Regions from separate parts of the Mycobacterium spongiae genome, predicted to be linked through region 1. Evidence: riboswitches for the same ligand, from Rfam matches in the RefSeq annotation. Region 1 holds a riboswitch; the other holds the start of a gene.
What was found. A riboswitch is a leader RNA that binds a small molecule or an ion and turns the genes downstream of it on or off. The one in region 1 is predicted to bind cobalamin.
Positions count from the first base shown of each region.

Region 2: it holds a riboswitch for cobalamin, as region 1 does, so the genes downstream of both, metE (5-methyltetrahydropteroyltriglutamate--homocysteine S-methyltransferase) here and F6B93_RS10840 (PPE family protein) in region 1, are expected to answer to the same signal.

Region 1 covers NZ_CP046600.1:2,661,766-2,671,886, reverse strand. The annotation lists gene F6B93_RS10840 (PPE family protein) at 1-1,388, opposite strand, end outside; cobalamin riboswitch at 1,632-1,844, opposite strand; gene F6B93_RS10835 (Gfo/Idh/MocA family protein) at 2,401-3,399, opposite strand; gene F6B93_RS10830 (FAD-dependent oxidoreductase) at 3,448-4,680, opposite strand; gene fadD1 (fatty-acid--CoA ligase FadD1) at 4,891-6,477, shown strand; gene F6B93_RS10820 (NYN domain-containing protein) at 6,569-7,465, shown strand; gene F6B93_RS10815 (hypothetical protein) at 7,474-8,145, opposite strand; gene F6B93_RS10810 (SDR family NAD(P)-dependent oxidoreductase) at 8,189-8,986, opposite strand; gene F6B93_RS10805 (CBS domain-containing protein) at 9,116-9,544, shown strand; gene F6B93_RS10800 (class I adenylate-forming enzyme family protein) at 9,603-10,121, opposite strand, start outside.
Region 2 covers NZ_CP046600.1:4,262,245-4,272,365, forward strand. The annotation lists gene F6B93_RS17280 (PPE family protein) at 1-776, opposite strand, end outside; gene F6B93_RS17285 (SDR family oxidoreductase) at 1,192-2,034, shown strand; gene F6B93_RS17290 (SDR family oxidoreductase) at 2,050-2,697, shown strand; cobalamin riboswitch at 2,726-2,943, shown strand; gene metE (5-methyltetrahydropteroyltriglutamate--homocysteine S-methyltransferase) at 3,080-5,371, shown strand; gene F6B93_RS17300 (DUF3556 domain-containing protein) at 5,368-7,113, opposite strand; gene F6B93_RS17305 (TylF/MycF/NovP-related O-methyltransferase) at 7,417-8,160, shown strand; gene F6B93_RS17310 (bifunctional 2-methylcitrate synthase/citrate synthase) at 8,144-9,274, opposite strand; gene prpB (methylisocitrate lyase) at 9,278-10,121, opposite strand, start outside.

The DNA.
Region 1 (10,121 bases):
GGGGTCGCCGCGGCCTCGGGTACCTCGGCGCTGTCCGGTTGCGGTGCCTTTCTCCTGGCGGCGGTGCCCGCGGCCCGCTTAGCTGCCGAATCCAGGTCGCCCACCAGGTAGGCAAGGCCGTTCATGTGCGCGCCCACGCCGGCACCGGTCACCGAGGGTGGAGCGGTAGCCGCTGGCGGTGGCGGGCCCGGCGCCGGTGCCGCGGCGGTCGCCTCGACGGGGGCCGGCGTCGGGGCTGGCGCCGACGTGGGTCCGCTTGGCGCAAGCGCTGCCAGCGGCGGTGCGGCGGGCGCGACCGGTGGCGGCGGTGGCGGCACGGCAACCAGCGCCGCCACACCCTTGGCGCCGATCGGTGCGAGCACCGCACCCGACGCCAGTAACGGCGAGGTCAGCAGCGGCAGCAGCGCCGGGAGCAGCCCAACGGTCTGTTCGAGCAGGGTCTTCAGCAACGCGATCGTATCGGTGATGATCGTCCCAACGGCTTCGACGCCGGTGAACAGGATGGTGAAGCCGATGGTGACCGGGTTACCGGTGGCGAACGCAGCAGCCAGGTCCGCAGCGATGAAGGCGAATGTTTGCGACAGCAGAGCCACGTAGGTACCGATATCCATCGGGAAGCCGAGGGCGAACGCGATGTTCGCCGGGCTGAGGTAGGTCAGCGGATTACCGAGAATGAGCAGAAAAGGATCGATGCCAGAAAACATGGCTTGCAGAAACGGGATGTTCGCCACCCAGTCAACAAACGGTTGTAGTACCGCGTTGTAGAACTCGGTGTAGATCCGCAGCAGCCATTGTTCGAACGGACTGAGATTGTCGGCGGGCGACGTTGCTGCTTGGGCGGCTGCGACCGCCTGCCCGTCGACTTTCACGATCGGGGGGGCCGGTGTGGTCTGCGGTGTGGCGGCAACAGCCGCGGTCGAGGCTACCTGGTAGGTACCCATGACGGTGGCGGCCTGAATCCACATCCGGACGTAGTCGGCTTCGTTGAGCGCGATTGGGATGGTGTTGATACCAAAGAAGTTCGTGGCCGTCAGCACTGCGTGAGTGGCGTGATTGCCGGCCAGCTCCGCCATCGTCGGCATCGCGGCCAAGGCAGTGGAGTAGGCGACGGCCGTGGCTTGTTGTTGGGCGGCCATCGCGGCGCTGTCGGCGCCGGCCTGCATGAGCCACGCGAGATACGGCGCGTGGGCCGCCACATAGGACCCAGATGTCGGCCCCTCCCAGGCGCCGGCCGCCACATCACCGAGCAAAATGGCCAACTCGTCAGCTGCGTCGGTGTAGGTGACGCTGAGCGAACTCCACTGCGCCGCCGAGGCCAGCAGCGGGCCGGGTCCGGGGCCGCTACTCAGCAGCACCGAATGCACCTCCGGCGGCGACGCCAGCCACATCGGTGCGGTCATCGACCACCGCCAGCACCCGGATGCCGGTCGACGCCGCATAGGCCATCGCAGCTCGCTGCATGGCCTCTCGGGGCTCGGCCTACCATCAAACGTCCTCCGATACGACGGGATGCCCGCCGCCCGATGGGACGTTGCAGCCGCGAGAGCTGATCACCGGCGCTCCAATCAGCGCAACCCTGCTCTTCGCGATGGCCGTCCGCCCGATCCACGAGGCGACGCGCGCCGGGCGACACTCGCCCGGCGCAACTGGCAGGTCTTCGGACTCACAGGCACGCAGCCAAAACGCTGCGCCTACTGGCCGTCGCTTCCCGGCCCCAGAGCTGTGGGCCAGTGCCGATGACGGCGTTCGTTCCTGCATACCGCTGCGGGACAGTCCCGGATTCACACCGGGTTCCCTCTCACGGCGAACCTGAATAAGCGGTCGCCGATTGATGCTGACGACACGCAGATGCCGCCAGCAAACCAGCTGCGGGCTTTACGCTAGTCGACGCCGCATATTCAGCCCAGCCGTCACAGGTGAGTCACAGGGAACGCTCAGCCAGCCACGGCGCGCCTTCCCGGTGGTGTTCGCAGCGAATCTGTTCAGGTGCAGGGTATCCCGTGCGGCCCCCCAATCCAGTGGCCCGGCGGTGAGTGCCAGGGGCAGACCTGCTTGATGTGCCCCGGCGATAACGGACGCGGGTTGATCGGATGGTCGACATGCGGTCCCGGTGGTCGTGGGATTCGCGGCCCGGGATCGGCCTGCGCGATGCCCGGACCGAGCCCCAGCGATACGGCACCCAGCAGGCCGGCGAGTCCGACCGTCCCTCCGATTTTCTTGATATTCATCACTGATCCCCCTAACGAGCGGCCCAACCAACATCGCACTGGCGTTTAATCCGAACCGCCACCGACCGCGCGTGACTTCCACGGTACTCGCGTTGCAGGAGCGTCGTTCTCGATCCGGCCACTCGCCTTTGCCACGAGCGTGCTCGGTGTCAAAGCCGCACTGGGCAGGGTGTTAACTCGGGTTGCGCAGTGGGAGCCCGGCGGCTTGGTAGATCGCATCGATGACGGTCATGTTCTTGACCGCATCCTCCGGCGTCGTCGTGACCGCTCGCCCGTGCAACACAGCGCCGGCAAATGCGTCGAGTTGATAGGCGTAGGACGGCCGACGTGGAAAACGTTCCACCCTTTTGCCGCGTGCTGCCCGCACCGTCAGCCGGTGGAAAAACTGGGGAACAACGGGATTGAGCACTCTCAGCTCGCCGCGATCGCCAACCACCCTGGCGCTGATGTTGAGCAGGTCCGACGACCACATCGAGCAACGGACCTGGCCCGTGTGCCCACCAGCAAAACGCAGCTCGGCCGTCATGGCACGGTCCACCTGTTGATCGCGCGTCTTCGCCTGTGCCGAAACCACTTCCGGGCTCTCTCCGCCGAACAGGCGGGCCATATGAACCGCGTAGCAACCGGCATCCATCGTCGCGCCGCCGGCAAGCGAGTAGTTGTAGCGGATGTCGGAGAACTTTGGCAGCGGGAAGCACATCGCCGTCTCCACCCGCTGCAGCGTGCCCAGTTCGCCGGACCCGATGATCTGTTCGATGCGCAACGTCAGCGGATGGTAGCGGTAATGGAAGGCCTCCATCACTACCCGATCCGAGGCGGCGGCCAGTTCGGCGATCTCAGCAGCTTCGGCGGCATTGGCGGTAAACGGTTTTTCGCACAGCACGTGCTTACCGGCCGCCAATGCAGCCCGAGTCCATTCGCCGTGCAAGCCATTGGGCAGCGGAATGTAGACGGCGTCGAGGGCCGGGTCGGCGATCAGTGCCTCGTAGCTGTCGTGGACCCGGGCGATCCCGTGTTTGGTGGCAAAGGCCTGCGCCCGTGACGGGTCGCGTGCTGCCACCGCGGCGACAAGGGCCTCGACGTGGCCCGCGGCCGGCTTGATGACCGCCGCCGGCGCGATGTTGGCCGCGCCCAGAATGCCGATCCGCACCGGTGCCCCGTGTCCAGTCACGCACAGACGCTAGCACCTAAGCGGACCGGTCGCCGCCGCCTGAGCAGGCTAGCTGGTAGGGCCGCCGCGACGGGCGAACGCCGGGGCGTTCTCGGGCCGCACCCCGACACCGACGAAGTAGGCAGGTAGCCCCGAGAGCCACGGCAGCCGCTCGACCAGGCGAAGCAGCATCGCCGGAGGGGTGGGGTCCGCACCACGCAGCAGCGGGCCGAGCAACCTGCGGTGCAACATCCGTTGCACCGCTTGGGTCACCGCGGTGGGAACCACCCGACGACGACGGACCGCCGCCAGGTCGCGACATGTCACCCGGTGCCTGCGCAGCGGATCGGCCAACACGGTCGCCGCCGCGACGGCATCTTGCACGGCCAGGTTGATGCCGACCCCTCCGACCGGGGACATCGCGTGCGCCGCGTCGCCGATGCACAACAACCCATCAACGTGCCACCGACGCAATCGATTCACCTGGACGTTAAGGTGCTTGACCTCATCCATCGACGTGAGACCGGCCACCGACTCGGCCGCTTCGGGCAACAGCGCAAGAACTTCGTTACGAAACTGCTCGATACCCCGCTCGCGCAGCTCGGCGTCACTGCCCTTCGGCCCGATATACGCGATCTGGAAGTACCCTTCGCGGGGTATTACGCCGAGCCCTTTGCCGGGGCCATAGCGCGGCAAGAAAGAGAAGTGCCCTTCGCCTTCGTGCGGCAATTTGAACCACCACACATCGAAGTCCACGGGATAGTCATGCGCCTTGAGGCCGGCTTCGTGTCGGGCGATCGACCACCGACCGTCGCAGGCCACAGTCAACTCAGCGCGCAACTCACCCGGACCGTCGGTGCCCTGATAACGCACTCCGGTAACCTTGCCGCCCTCGTGGAGCAGCCCGGTCACCTCGGTCTTCATCCGCAGCGTGAAGGTCGGCTCGGCTTGGGCAGCTTCGGCGAGCAAGTTCAGCAGGTCCCATTGCGGCACCATCGCGATATAGGGATGGGGTTGGCGTCGCAGACGGCCGAAGTCGATGTAGGTCACCGAGCGCCCGTTCGAATCCAGCGTCCCTTTGTGCACCTCGCTGTAGTTCAGGGCCGAAAAGCGCTCCCATAGACCCAGCTGATCGAGGAGTCGCATCGTGGTGGGGTGCACGGTGTCGCCACGAAAGTCGCGCAGAAAGTCACCATGCTTCTCCAGGAGGGTGACCTCTACGCCGGCCCGAGCCAGCAACAGCCCGAGGACCATCCCAGCCGGGCCGCCACCAACGATCGCGCATGTGGTTGTCTCACTCATGGTTGCTCAAGCATAGGGGCCCGCAACGCGCCTCCCCAACACGCCATCATCGGTCCGGCCGGCGTCGGCGAGCCTTGAGGCCGCGTCGGCCGCCGAGCCTGGCCACCGGGCGGGCAAGCCATTGTGGTGATCTTGTTGTCACGCAGCGGCCCGCAAAAGACTGGGCCCGAAGTCACGGCCGCGACCTGCTACGCGGAGGGGATCGGATTCATGACGGACACGATTCAAGCGCTCTTACGACAGCGCCTATCAGATCCCGCGATCGCGGTGAAATATCGTGATGTGCGCTGGACCTGGCAGCAGTATCTGGCGGAGTCGACCGCCCGGGCCGCGACCCTGATTGCTGCCGCCGATCCGGGCCGCCCGATGCACATCGGCACGCTGCTGGGCAATACCCCCGAAATGGTGGCCCAGATCGCCGCGGCCGGGCTGGGCGGCTACGTGCTGTGCGGTCTGAACACCACGCGCCGAGGCCAGGCGCTGGCCGACGACATCACACGAGCCGATTGCCAGATCGTCGTGACCGATGCCGACCACCGGGCGCTGTTGGACGGCGTGGACGTCGCGGACGCTCGGATCATTGACACCTCGGCGGCGCACTGGTCGGAACTCGTCGCCGGTGCTGGACCCTTGGTTCCGCATCGACTGGTCGAGATGATGGACCCGTTCATGATGATCTTCACCTCCGGAACCTCGGGCAATCCCAAGGCGGTGCAGGTGTCGCACTTGATGGCGGTGTTCGCCGGCCGCAGGCTGACCGAACGCTTCGCCCTCACCGCACAGGACACCTGCTATGTGTCGATGCCGCTGTTTCATTCCAACGCGGTCGTGGCGGGGTGGGCGCCCGCCGTGGTCTCCGGCGCCGCGATCGCGCCGGCCAAGTTCTCGGCGACCAACTTCCTCGCCGACATCCGGCGGTACGACGCCACCTACATGAACTATGTCGGCAAACCTCTCGCCTACATTCTTGCCACACCGGAACGACACGATGACGCCGATAACCCGCTGCGAGCCGCATTCGGCAACGAGGCCAACGACAAAGACATCGAGGAGTTCTCGCGCCGGTTCGCCGTGCAGGTCGAGGATGGTTTCGGCTCCACCGAGAATGCGGTCATCGTGATTCGCGAGCCCGGCACACCCCGCGGTTCGATCGGCAAGGGCGCCGACGGTGTCGCGGTGTACAACAGTGACACGGTCACCGAGTGCGCTGTTGCGCGTTTTGACGACAACGGGGCGCTGGCCAACGCCGACGACGCCGTGGGAGAACTGGTCAACACGGTCGGATCGGGCTTCTTCACCGGCTACTACAACGACCCCGAGGCCAACGCCGAACGGCTGCGTCACGGCATGTATTGGTCCGGGGACCTGGCGTACCGAGACGCCGAGGGATGGATCTATCTCGCCGGGCGCACCGCCGATTGGATGCGGGTGGACGGCGAGAACATGGCGGCCGCACCGATCGAGCGAATCTTATTGCGCCACAATGCTGTCAATCGTGTAGCCGTATACGCCGTCCCGGACGAACACGTGGGCGATCAGGTCATGGCCGCGATCGTTCTCAATGCGGGCTGCACTCTGGAACCAGACTCGTTTTGCGCATTCCTCGACGCTCAGCCCGACCTGTCCCCCAAGGCCCGCCCGCGATACATCCGCATCGCCGGCGACTTGCCCAGCACGGTGACACACAAGGTGCTCAAGCGCGAGCTCGCCGCGCAAGGCACGGTCGTGGGCAAGGACGAAACATTGTGGGTGCGCGACGTGCGCGGCACCGCCTACCGCCAGGAAGGTTCAGCTTAGCAACGCTAGTGGTCTCGCCCGGGAATGCGAGTTTGGGCTATCCTCGGCGTTTCGTCGATGATTGACGCTTCAGTGGCGCACGATGACGACTATGACCGACTCTACGACCGAATCCAGGACCGAACCGAGTACCACCCGGGTGGCCGTCTACTTCGACTTCGACAATATCGTCATCTCCCGCTACGACCAGGTGCACGGCCGCAACACGTTCCAGCGGGACAAGGCAAAGGGTTTGGACAAAGAACGGCTGCGGCAAGCGACGGTTGACCTCAGCGCAATCATGGACTTCGCCTCCTCGTTCGGCACCCTCGTGCTCACCCGCGCGTATGCGGATTGGTCCGCCGACGTCAATGCGTCCTATCACGGGCAGCTCGTCGCCCGCGCGGTCGATCTCGTGCAATTGTTCCCGGCAACGGTCTACGGGAAAAACGGCGCCGACATTCGTTTGGCCGTCGACGCGGTCGAGGACATGTTCCGGCTGCCCGACCTGACGCACGCGGTCATCGTCGGCGGAGATTCCGACTACATCGCACTCGCTCAGCGCTGCAAGCGCCTCGGCCGATACGTTGTCGGCATTGGCATAGCTGGCGCCAGCAGCCAGTCGCTGGCCGCCGCGTGCGACGAGTTTGTGACCTATGACGCGCTCCCGGGAATCTCGCCGATTCCCACAGCGCCGCAGCTGAAGAAGCGCCGACGCCGCGCGACCGCCGCCGAACTCGACGAAGAGCCAGCGCAGCCGGACCCACAGGCTGCCGCCACCGGATTGCTCGAACGCGCGCTTCGCATGGCCCAGGAAAAGGATGACGCCGACTGGCTGCACAATTCCGTGGTCAAGGCGCAGATGAAGCGGATGGACCCGTCCTTCAGCGAGAAGTCACTGGGCTTCAAGTCATTCAGCGACTTCCTGCGCTCGCGCAACGACCTCGTCGACCTCGACGAGAGCAGCACAACCCGGCTGGTGCGCTTGAAGAGCGACGCGGATTCCTAGAGTTTGCGTTACTTGTCGATCTCGCCGGCGATTCCACGCTCGATGGCAGCTCGGGTGCTGTCCGGCAAGACGATAAGACCCTCGAGTTCCTGGCGCGCCAAACCGTAGGCCCGCTCACGTTCCTGCGGTGTCGCCGCGGCATCGGCTGCTAGCCGCAGCAGGTTCTGGGCGCGCGCTATCCGCTGCTGTTCGTCACGGGAGAAGTCGGCTCGGCGCCTGCGCACCGCCTCGGCTTCGGCGGCATCGAACGCCGTCACATAGTGTTCGACCGCATCCAAATACTGGCGAGCTGCCTCCGGGTCGTCGAGCAGATCCTCAGCACGCGGTGGCTTGTGAAATTCGGCCCGCAGTTTGGCCTTGTGGAAGCCCATCGTCAGCGGTTCCCGCATGTCCGTCATGACAGGGAAGTCCAACAGCTTGGCGGTGTCGAGCTCGTACTCGAGCCAGCGTGCGTCGGTTCCCTCATGGGCGCCGACCGCGCGCGCAATCGCCCGCCACCGCGCCGCGTCGTCTCCGCCGGCGGGACGGTCGAACTCCGAAGTCTTTTCCGGCGCTGGGCTCGCGGGCGCCTCTCCCACGCGTCGAGCGTACGAAGAGAACGCTTTGAAGCCGGCGTAGAGCACGCCGATCAGCGGCACGATCACGACCAGCAACTCGGCCAACCGAAACAACAGCCCCACCAGGCCAGGATGCCACCATTGCCGAGGCGAAGGATCCTTGCGCCTACCGCTTCTGGATCTGGCCAGCGGCCACTTGGTCGGCGAACCTGACCGCGATGCCGGCGGAAAGACGCGACATGACCTCCGGCGCGTTCGCGGCGACTCGCGCCAACACCTTTTGGCGCATCGGCGCCACGGTAACCTCGCTGCGATTGCGCTCAATCGCGGTGACGACCGCCGCGCCCACCTGCTCGGGCGTGCCGGTGCCGATCAACGGCGGCGCGTCGGCTCCGGAGTCGGCGAACATCCCGGCACCGCTGATCGCTCCGGGACTCACTACCGAAACTCCCACGCCGGCCGGCCGCAGGTCATCGCGCAGGCACAGCGCGAAGCCACGGATGCCAAATTTTGTCGCGGCGTAGAGCGAGGCTCGTGCCGTCGCTGTCTTGCCCGAGAGCGAGGAAATGTAGACGAAGTGCCCGGATCCGCGCTCGGTGAACCTCGGGATCAGCTCCCGCGTCATCTGTATCGGTGCCTCGAGGTTGACTCGCAGTGCGCGCGCGGTTTCTCCGGCGGTGAAGCTGTCCAGCTTGCCGGAGGCGGGCAATGCCGCATTGGCGACCAGAATGTCGATCTGGCCCGCTGCGGTAAGCAGCCGAGGGGCCGCATCTGGCTCCGCAAGGTCGCTGACGATCGTTCGGTGGCCATCGCCAGCCAGCGCGGCGGCCAGCTCGTCGAGCTCCTGGGGCTTGCGCGAGCTCACGATAAGGTGCGCCCCGCGGCCAGCCAGCGCGGTGGCGATCGCACGCCCGAGACCACCAGTTGCACCCGTGAGCAGAACAGTCTTTCCCATCAACTCCATGTCGGCGACGGTAGTCGATCGTTCGGGGTTCCAGCATGCGTCGGGGTCAGCCGTCGACCAACAAAGGCCACCTGAATTGAGGACCCAAGTCACTAGAGCGCGCGTGTGGGTCTGGGTGAGCATGACCGCGTGACCGCTTCTTCCTCTGCTTTCCCCGCTGCCGGATCCATCCCGATCGACACCGTCACCGGCGACCCTGTCGTGCGTGTCGATGCTGGCGCGACCGTCGTCGAGATTGCCAACGCGATGGTCGCCGACAACATCGGCGCCGTCGTCGTCGGCGACGACGACCCACCCACTGCGCTGGTCAGCGAGCGCGACATCGTTCGGGTCGTGGCTGCCGGGAGGGACGTTGCCGCCGTCCGAGCCGCCGACGTGGCCAGCACCACGTTGGTGTGGTGTGACGCTGACGCCACCGTCGACGAAGTGGCGACCCGGATGATGGACCGCTATATCCGCCATATCCTGGTGGAGCGCGATGGCGCGCTTGTTGGCATCGTCTCGGCCCGCGACCTGCTCGGCGTATACAGCGCCGACGCGGAGCCCACGATCGGCTGACCGCCTAACCGCGCGCGGCCGATGCAGCCCGCCGAACGGCCGCGCCCGGTGCCCGCCTTCACCTGCCGGTCTGCGTCCTCACACGAATATCGTCGCGAAGCCGGCCTTTGGCGATCTTGCCGCCCGGTGATCGTGGGAGTTCGTCGATTGCAATGAGTCGTTCCGGCAGGATTTCCTTGGAAACGCCCTGGGCCATCAGGTAGTCGACCAGCCCAGCCAGATCGACGGTGTGATGGTCAGCAAGCTCTGCGTAGAGGCATACCTTCTCGCCGAACGTCTGGTCGGGCATCGCGACCGCCGCGGCCACCACGATCGCGGGATGGGTCATGGCGGCAGCTTCGACCTGTGGCGCGCTGATGTTCTTGCCACCGCGAAGGATGAAATCCGATGTGCGGCCGGTGACGGTGAGATATCCATCCGCATCGATCTCGCAAATGTCGCCGATGCGCATCCATCCGTCCCCGGTGAACAATGTGTCGTGGTCGGCAGCGCCCAGGTAGCCGAGGCTGGTCGCCGGACCTCGGCACGCGGGTTGGCCTCGCCCCTCTTCGGTGACATCGCGGTCTCCGTCGAAGAG
Region 2 (10,121 bases), 1.6 Mb from region 1:
GTCGCGCCTGTCTGCCCCAACTGCATCAACGGCCCAATAAGCATGCTGGCCGGCATCGCCACCGCCTGCGAGGCCCCCAACACCGTCTCCACCGGCACCGCCGAGGCCATCGCCGGCAAACTCTCGGCCGCGCCCTGAACCACCGGCGACAACGCCCCCGTCGCCGCCGTGGCCATCCCGGCAAGCTGACCATTCACCTGCGCACCAATAGCGGCGACCTGCCCACCAATAGCGCCCAACCCCGCCAACTCCAGCGGCGGCACACCAAAGGGCGTCAACGCCGCGGCCACCGACGTCGCCCCCGCGTCATAGCCCACCATCGCGGCCACGTCCTGAGCCCACATCTCCACATAGTCGAACTCGGTCGCCGCGATCAGCGGCGTGTTCTGACCCAAGAAATTCGTCGCCACCAACGACATCAACGCCGTGCGGTTGGCCGCCACCGCCGCTGGATGCACCGTCGCGGCCAATGCCGCATCAAACGCCAGCGCCGCCGCACGCGCCTGGCCCGCCGACAACTCCGCCTGGCCCGCCGCAGCGCTCAACCACGCCACATACGGTGCCGCCGCAGCCGCCATCGACACCGACGCCGGACCCGACCACGGGCCATTGGCCAACCCGCTCAGCACCGACTGAAACGACGTCGCCGAACCTGCCAAATCCGCCGCCAACCCGTCCCAGGCCGCCGCCGCCACGAACAGCGGGCTCGACCCCGCACCACCAAAAATCCGCGCCGAGTTAATCTCCGGCGGCAACCACGAAAAATCCAGAATCATCACAACCCCAACCCAGCAGCCCGCAAAGCGGATCCAGTAGTCACACGGCCAACGGCTATCGCCGATGATAGCCATTCATAGGACATTCATAGAAATAGTCGCCTATGGCGACTATTTCTCCAACCGAATAGTACGGCATGCCCGCACGAAAGTCTGCACTTTGGCGAAACCTCCTTCGACAGTCTCATCACCATAGATCAGATCTCTGCGCAATCACTTCCGCGGCCCGATCGCTGTCGAGGCGCACCGGGCACGACCGCAGCCTAGAGAGCGCGCGTCGCCAATCCTTGAGAGACACCGTCCCGCGGTGCGCCGCCGTGCATAGCAAGTCCGCCTCCCCCGATTGGTCGGTGTTGAGATCAACTATATGTTCTTCTCCAGAGATGCAGGCCAGGCGGTCCGAGGAGGGAGCATCATGACTGCAATCGACCGCTTCCGATACGACGGCAAGCGAGCGCTCGTTGTCGGTGGCGCGACGGGCATGGGCGCCGCCGCGGCCAAGACAGCGGCAGAACTCGGCGCCGAAGTTGTCGCGATGGATTACGCGCCGGTGCGCTACGACGTCGCGCACGCAATAAACGTGGATCTGCGCGACCCCGCTTCAATCAACTCGGCGATTGATCAGATCGGCGGACCGGTACACGCAGTGTTCTCTGCCGCCGGCGTCGCAGATGGTCCAGACCTTATGAGGATCAACTTCATCGGCCATCGCCATCTCATCAAGCGACTGCTTGACAACAACCTGCTCTCGTCGGGCTCGGCGATCTGTTTGATCTCCTCAGTCGCCGGCATGGGGTGGGAAAACGATCTGCCGCGACTGCTGGAGTTTCTGGCCACGCCCGACTATGCGGCGGCCCAAGATTGGGTATCGGCGCACGAGGCCGACGGCATCATCCATTACGGCTTTAGCAAGAAGGCCATCAATGCCTACGTGGCGACCCAGGCCTATCCCCTTTTGAAGAAGGGGATCCGCATCAACGCCATTTGCCCCGGTCCGACCGACACCCCGCTGGCCCAGGCCAACGCAGACCTGTGGCTCACCTTTGCGCAGGACTATCGGGACGAAACCGGCTCCAAGGTCCATACCCCGGAGCAGATGGGCGATGCCATGGCGTTCCTCAACAGCGCCGCCGCTTTCGGGATCAGTGGAATCACGATGCTGGTGGACTACGGACACACGATGTCATCGCTCACCGGTGCGTACCCGCCCGGCAAACCCATCATCGATCTGATCATGGGCCGCGCCCCGCTGCCCTAGCGGTAGCGTCGGGTCATGGCGCGCATCATCGTTATCGGTGGCCACGGCAAGATCGGACTGCGACTGGCCCGCATCCTGACCGAACGCGGCGACCAAGTCAGTTCGGTCTTCCGCAATCCCGATCACTCCGACGACGTCGCCGCGACGGGCGCCAAGCCGGTGGCGGCCGATATCGAACAACTCGATACCGCCGCGCTGGCGCAACTGTTGGCCGGGCACGATGCGGTCGTCTTTTCGGCTGGCGCAGGGGGCGGCAACCCGGCGCGGACGTACGCGGTCGATCGTGATGCCGCAATCCGGGTGATCGATGCCGCCGCGCCAGCGGGCGTTCGTCGTTTCGTGATGGTTTCCTACTTCGGCGCGGGTCCCAACCACGGCGTGGCAATCGACAATCCGTTCTTTCCGTACGCGGAGGCCAAGGCGACCGCGGATGCTCATCTACGGGCCAGCGACCTGGATTGGACCGTGCTGGGACCGGGCCGGCTCACGCTCGAACCCGCGACGGGCCGAATCGCTGTGGGTGCGGGAAAAGGCACTGTCGCAAGGGCAAATGTCGCACTTGTTGTGGCCGCAGCGCTGAGGGACGCCTCGACCATTGGCCGAACCATCGAGTTCAACGACGGAGATGTCCCGATCACCGACGCGCTGGTGGCCGCAGAGTAACCTGGAGCACGCAGCTGGTCTGCCGTCGCCACATGATGCTGGCGCCGGCATCGAGCGAAGCAACGATGCGTCGCGAGAGGGAACCCGGTGAGAATCCGGGACTGTCCCGCAGCGGTATGCAGGAACGACCGCCGTCTTAGAGCACTGGTCCTTAGGAAATCTGAGGCTGGGAAGCGACGGCCAGTAGGAGCACCACCGAAGTGCGCGCCTGCAAGTCCGAAGACCTGCCAGCCGTGCCGGGCGCGCCGCGTCCGGCGGCTCATCGCCTCGTGGAGTGGGCGCGTGGCCGTACCCGGCGATGGTGTGTGCGCATATTCGCACCCGAGCTGGATCGGCGCTGTGTCAACGGGCGGTGACCATCCCGTCGATTGAAGGACAGCTCGTGACCCAGCTAGACCGTCGTCAACCTTTTACTGCAACCATTACCGGCTCCCCCCGTATCGGCCCGCACCGCGAACTCAAGCGTGCGACCGAGGGCTACTGGGCCGGGCGTACTAGTCGATCCGATCTGGAGTCCGTTGCCGCGACCCTGCGCCGCGACACGTGGTCGGATCTGGCCGCCGCCGGCTTGGACTCGGTGCCGGTGAACACCTTCTCCTACTACGACCAGATGCTTGACACCGCCGTTCTGCTTGGCGCGCTACCGGAACGAGTACTCGGGGTCTCCGACGAGTTGGACCGCTATTTTGCGGCCGCCCGCGGCACCGAGACCATCGCGCCGCTGGAGATGACGAAGTGGTTCGACACCAATTACCACTACCTGGTTCCCGAGATTGGGCCGGCAACCAGGTTCACGCTGAACGCGGACAAGGTGCTGTCCGAGCTGAAAGAGGCCCACCGGCAGGGGATTCCGGCGCGCCCGGTCGTCATCGGGCCGGTTACCTTCCTGCTGCTGAGCAAGGCGGTCGACGGTGCGCCCCGACCCATCGAACGGCTCGAGGAATTAGTCGGGATCTACTCGGAGCTGCTGTCGTTCCTCGCCGACGGCGGCGCCCAGTGGGTGCAGCTCGACGAGCCGGCGCTGGTGACCGATATCTGCGCCGACGCGCCCGCGCTGGCCGAGCGGACGTACACCGCGCTGGGATCGATGTCCAACCGGCCGGCCATCCACGTCGCCACCTACTTCGGTGACCCGGGCGCAGCGTTGGCGGCTTTAGCCCGCACGCCCGTCGAAGCGATCGGGGTCGACCTGGTGGCAGGTGCGCGCGCGGCAGTGGCGTCGATCGTCGGGGCACCAGAACTGGCCAGCAAGACACTGGTGGCCGGCATCGTCGACGGACGCAACATCTGGCGCACGGACCTGGAGTCGGCGCTGAGCCGGCTGGCAACGCTGCTGGGTTCGGCGGCGACGGTCGCAGTGTCTACGTCTTGCTCGACGCTCCACGTGCCCTATTCGCTGGAGCTAGAAACCGACCTGGATGACGATCTGCGCAGCTGGCTGGCGTTCGGGGCGGAAAAGGTGGCCGAAGTTGTGGTGTTGGCGCGTGCGCTGACCGACGGGCGCGACGCGGTCGCCGAAGCGATCGAGGCATCCAATGCCGCGGTGGCGGCCCGCAAACGCGACCCGCGCCTGCATAGCGAGCAGGTTCGCGCCCGCATCGACGCAATCGTCGCGTCCGGCGCGCATCGAGGAAACGCCGCCGACCGCCGCGCCAGCCAGGACGCGCGGTTGCACCTGCCATCGCTACCGACCACGACCATCGGCTCCTACCCGCAGACCGCGGCGATCCGCACCGCCCGCGCGGCCTTGCGGGCCGGCGCGATCGACGAGACCGAGTACGTCCGCCGGATGAAAGCCGAGATCGCCGATGTCATTGCCTTGCAGGAAAGGCTGGGACTCGACGTGCTGGTACACGGTGAGCCCGAGCGCAACGACATGGTGCAATACTTCGCCGAGCAGCTGGAGGGCTTCTTCGCCACCGAGAACGGTTGGGTGCAGTCCTACGGCAGCCGCTGTGTGCGCCCACCGATCCTCTACGGCGACGTGTCCCGCACCCATCCGATGACGGTCGACTGGATCACCTATGCGCAGTCGCTGACCGACCGGCCGGTCAAGGGCATGTTGACTGGACCGGTCACGATCCTGGCGTGGTCATTCGTCCGCGACGACCAACCGCTGGGCGAGACGGCCAACCAGGTAGCGCTGGCCATCCGCGATGAGACCGTGGATCTGCAGTCCGCGGGCATCGCGGTCATCCAGGTCGACGAGCCAGCGCTCCGCGAACTGCTGCCGCTACGACGCGCGGACCAGCGAGAGTACTTGCGCTGGGCCGTAGCGGCCTTCCGGTTGGCGACCTCCGGCGTAGCCGACTCGACTCAGATACATACCCACCTGTGCTACTCGGAGTTCGGCGAGGTGATCGAAGCCATTGCCGACCTCGATGCCGACGTCACCTCTATCGAGGCGGCACGTTCCCATATGGAGGTGCTCGAGGATCTGAACGCCATCGGCTTCGCCAACAGCGTGGGTCCAGGCGTCTATGACATCCACTCCCCGCGAGTGCCCAGCGCAAACGAAATGGCGGAATCGCTGCGTGCCGCGTTGCGGGCGGTGCCGGCTGGACGGCTATGGGTCAATCCCGACTGCGGGTTGAAGACCCGCAACGTCGAAGAGGTAACCGCGTCCCTGCAGCACATGGTTGGGGCTGCGCGGGAGGTCCGGACGGCAATCTAGTCCGCCGCTGGGGCCGAGACATCCGACAGCACCTGGACCGGCACATCGTCGGCCCAGGGCTGCCGGGTCACCATGTCGGCGACCCGCACATAGCCGCGCTCGAACTCACCAGTCGCGGCGTCGACCAGTCGGTACTGCTGAGTCTGCTTGTGAATCGGCTGCGCATCGAGCAGGACGACCCGCACCTCTCCCGGTTCGAAGTGGCAGCGCTGCTGCATCGCTTCGATCAGCTGCTCGTTGTGCATATGGCCGTCGCCGAAATTCCACCCGATGGCGGTGCTGCAGATCCGTTCCCCGTCGGTGATGACGTAGTCGTCCTCGTTTTCGCCGACCATCGCTCGGTGGGCCAGAGTGAACAGCGCCCTGCCATGCGTGTTGAAGCCGCGGAACGCGTACCCCATGTAGATCGGGATCTGGGCCGCTTCCGGACTGCCGTAGAAACGCTCCAGCTGTGCCTGCGGCATGCTGGCGATCGCGACGATGCCCCTGCCGATCTTCTCGTTCGCCGACGGCTTGAGGCACCACAGCGTGGTGTCCCAATTGCCCGCGTAATAGCGCATGCCCGGCAGGAACGAGACCTTGCGCGGGAACAGGTTGCCGACTACCACGATGCCCACAATCACCACGAACAGAATCGCCACTGGCACAGGGTTTTTCAGATCACTCAGCCCAAGCTTGGCATGCCCGACGAATAGGGACAGGACGCCGAAGATCATGAACACGTTCCACTCCAACGGCACTCCCATTGGGATCGCCGTCAGGATTGCCAGGTGGAACCCGATCATGATCGCCGCAGCCGCCGTCAACGGCCAGCCGGCGTCCGATAGGAACAGCACCACCGGTACGGCCATCTCGATGAGAGTGCCGGTGTGGGCGAAGAACTGCGACAAGTGTCCGGGCCGCAGGTCGTCGGGGAACTTCTTGAAGAACATCCGCTTGATGAACCGCGGCCGGAACAGCGGGTTGTTGGACATCATGGTGGAGATCACGAACGGGAAGTGGCGGTTGAGCTTCGATGTCGCCGCACCCAGCCAGATCACCAGAAAGACCAGTTTGGCAGCCACGATCATGTCGACTCCGCCAAACAGGAAGGTGACCGTCAGCGTGGCGTAGACCTCGCCGCGCGCGGCCAGGAAGATCACTTTGTCGCGCAATCCCAAGACTCCGAGAATGATCAGGATGATTACGATCTGCCAATTCGGCAACAACCCGACCGTGGTGCCGAGTTCCGGTACCGGGCCGGAACCGTCGGTGAACAGCGCCGACAGCAACATGGTCAGCAGCAGCGCATAGAGTGCGACATCCACCGGCGTGCGCTTGGTGCCCCTGGTTAGCGGCACGCGGCCCGGCCACGGTGGCAGCCGGATGGTGCCGAACCTCATCCAGTAGAGGATTGAGCCCATCGGCGGGAAGAACCGGTTGTTGAGCGGCCCGAACCCGCAGCCCAGCCCGATCACTTCGAACAGCATCGTGTAGAGCACGACCTTCTGGAAGACGATCGGCTCCGCATACCACGACGTGACATCGGTGAACCCGTTGATGCCTCTAGTGCTGAACACGATCAACCAGGCGAAGAGGATGTAGAGCGCAATCTTGACGACGTAGAACAGGTGCATCGCCACCGGGGTGCCGAATCCCACTTCGGCCCAGTGACGCGCCATGGGACGGATTTTTTCGCTGCGGGTGCCTTTGCTCCATTCGGCCATGTCGATGTCCGGCAGTCGCGGCTTCAGAAATCCCATAGCCCACAACATTAGAGCGCGTTGTCCGTTCTGAAGTGAGCGGCAGGCCGCTAAGAGTCGTCCTCCAGGTTTCGAAGCCACGTCGCGGCTGCCGCGCCGGCTCGGCGATGTCGGCGACGCGACGTCAGCAACCGTGGACTCACCGTTGCACCGGCCGCTGGGCTAGCCCAGGCAATCGACGGGAGCACCAGCGATTCCCCAGCTTCGTCTCAGCCTGGACTCAACTCTCGTGCCCATCCTGTAATCACCGGCCGCTGCCTGCGGTATCGGCGAAAGAGCTTCTCGACGCAAGGAGAGATTGGCATGGCACCGCTATCTACACAAAGCCCGGCATTCGCCTGGGATCAATTAGTAGAGTTGCCCGATCTCGGGGATCTGGATTGGCACCAGGGAAGCCAAGTGCTCAATTTTTTCCCCAAGGACAAAGACTATCGGGAGTTGCCATCGGCGCGCGCGATGGTGGCAAAATACTTCGGCAACGCTAAACCTCTCAACACCGATGCGGCAGTACTGAAGTACGCTTCCGACCACGTCACGCTGCGTGGCGCCTTCTTGGAAATGGGTGTGTGCACAGGAAGAACGATCAACTTTATTGCCGCGCTCAATCCAGAACAGCGGATCTGGGGATTCGACTCCTTCAACGGACTTCCCGAGCAATGGCTGCGCACCGACCTGGCCGTTCCTGAAGGGACTTTCGGGATCAAGGTCGACGGGTGGATGCCGCCCGTTCTCCACAATGTGAGCCTGGTAAAGGGCTTGTTTCAAGAAACTCTTCCAGAATTCAAGAACCGCGTTCTGAACACGACTCCGATCGCTTTCCTCCATATCGATTGCGACATTTATTCGTCCACGAAGGCGATTTTCGACCTGTTGGGCGACAACATAGTTCCGGGCACTGTGATTGCTTTCGACGAACTGTACAACTACCCGGAAGCCGAAGACCACGAGTTCAAGGCACTCCAGGAATTCCTGCGCCGGACGGGGAAGAAGGCGGACTACCTAGCCTTCAATCAGCGTTTCGAACAGGTGGTCATCCAGATAACTTAGAGTCAACCAACGCCCGCTGATCGCGCCCCGTGTAGGCGCTGAGCGGCCGGATCAACGCGTTAGCCGCGGCCTGTTCCATGATGTGCGCAGTCCAGCCGGTGATCCTGCTCATCACGAAGATCGGTGTGAAGCTAGCGATGTCGAATCCCGTCAGGTAGTACGCGGGACCGGTCGGAAAGTCGAGGTTCGGCTTGAGTCCGGTAGCCGCCAGCATCTCAGCCTCGAGAGTGTCGTAGATGTTCAGCCAGCGCTGACCGTCGCGGACCGAGGCGATACGAGCCAACGCCTGCCTCATGGTCGGCACCCGGGAGTCGCCGTGCTTGTAGACCCGATGCCCGAAGCCCATGATCTTCTCCTTGCGACCAAGCTTGCCGTGCAACCATTCCCGCACGTTGCCTGAATCCCCGATCTCGATCATGTCGTGCATAACGGCTTCGTTCGCGCCCCCGTGCAGCTGCCCCTTGAGCGCGCCGATCGCCGCGGTCACCGCGCTGTAGATGTCGGATTGGGTCGACGTCACCACCCTTGCAGCGAACGTGGAAGCGTTGAAGCCGTGTTCGGCGTAGAGGATCATCGACTGCTCGAACGCCGACACGATGGCGGGTTCGGGCACCTCGCCGAAGCACATCCGCAGGAAGTTCTCGGCATAGCCGAGCCCGCTGTGCGGTGCGATCGGAGCCAGCCCGCGACGCCGCCGCATATCGACAGCGACGATGGTCGGCAACACCGCCATCATGCGCAGCGCCTTGGCGCGGTTGGCCGATTCGTCGTCCTCGTCGGGGTCTTCCGCGCCCAGATAGCTCATCGCGGTTCGCACCACATCCATCGGATGACAGTTGTCCGGCATTCGTTCCAACAGCGACAACATCGAGCGGTCGAGTCGCCTGCCGGCGCGCTCCCGTTGACAGAACAACGCCAACTCCGGATCGGTGGGAAGCTCACCGCGCCACAGCAGAAAGGCGACCTGCTCGAAACTGCAGCGCTCGGCTAGTTCCTGAACCGCATATCCCCGGTAGGTGAGCGAATTGGTCTCCGGCACCACTTTGGAGATCGCTGTGGTGTCCACCACGACACCGGCGAGGCCTTTCTTGATTTCGGTCGTTGACGTGGTCACTGATCAGCCCCCCTCGAGCGTGAAGTTGTATGTCTGGGTGTCGAATTCGTTGTAGTCCTGGTAGCGGAGCAGCGCGTAGAGCCGATCCCGATGTTGCATTTGCTCCAGCAGACTCGATTGTGTTCCCGCTGAATGGATTTCGCGGAGCCCCGCCTCGATCGCGAACATCGCGAGGCGCAAGGTAGTGACCGGATAGATGACGGCGTTATAGCCAATGTCGCTCAGCTGCCGCGTGGTCAGCAGCGGCGACTTGCCGAACTCGGTCATGTTGGCCAGCAGCGGGACGTCGATGGCGGCACGGAACTTCTCGAAAGCGGCGACGTCAGCCAACGCTTCGGTGAAGATCATGTCCGCGCCCGCGTCGGCGTACGCGCGGGCACGGTCGATCGCGGCATGCAAGCCCTCGACGCCGGCGGCGTCAGTGCGGGCGCAGACCACGAAGTTGGGGTCTCGCCGAGCGGATACCGCCGCCCGCAACCGCTGGACCATGTCGGCCGCCGACACAACAGATTTCCCATCGAGGTGGCCACACCGCTTCGGGTTGACCTGATCCTCGAGATGACATCCGGCCAGACCCGCTTCCTCCAGGACCGATATCGTGCGCGCGGCGTTCAGCGGCGATCCGAATCCGGTGTCCGCATCGATCAGCGTCGGCAAGTCAGTCGCCGCGGCAATCTGGGCACCACTGGCAGCCACCTCGGTCAGTGTGGTCAACCCGATGTCCGGCAGACCGAGATTGGCCGCCAACGCCCCGCCGGAAACATAAACTCCTTCGAAGCGCGGGGGGCCAATGTCAGCGACGACCTTGGCCACCAGCGGGGAGAAGGCACCCGGAAGTCGCTGCAGC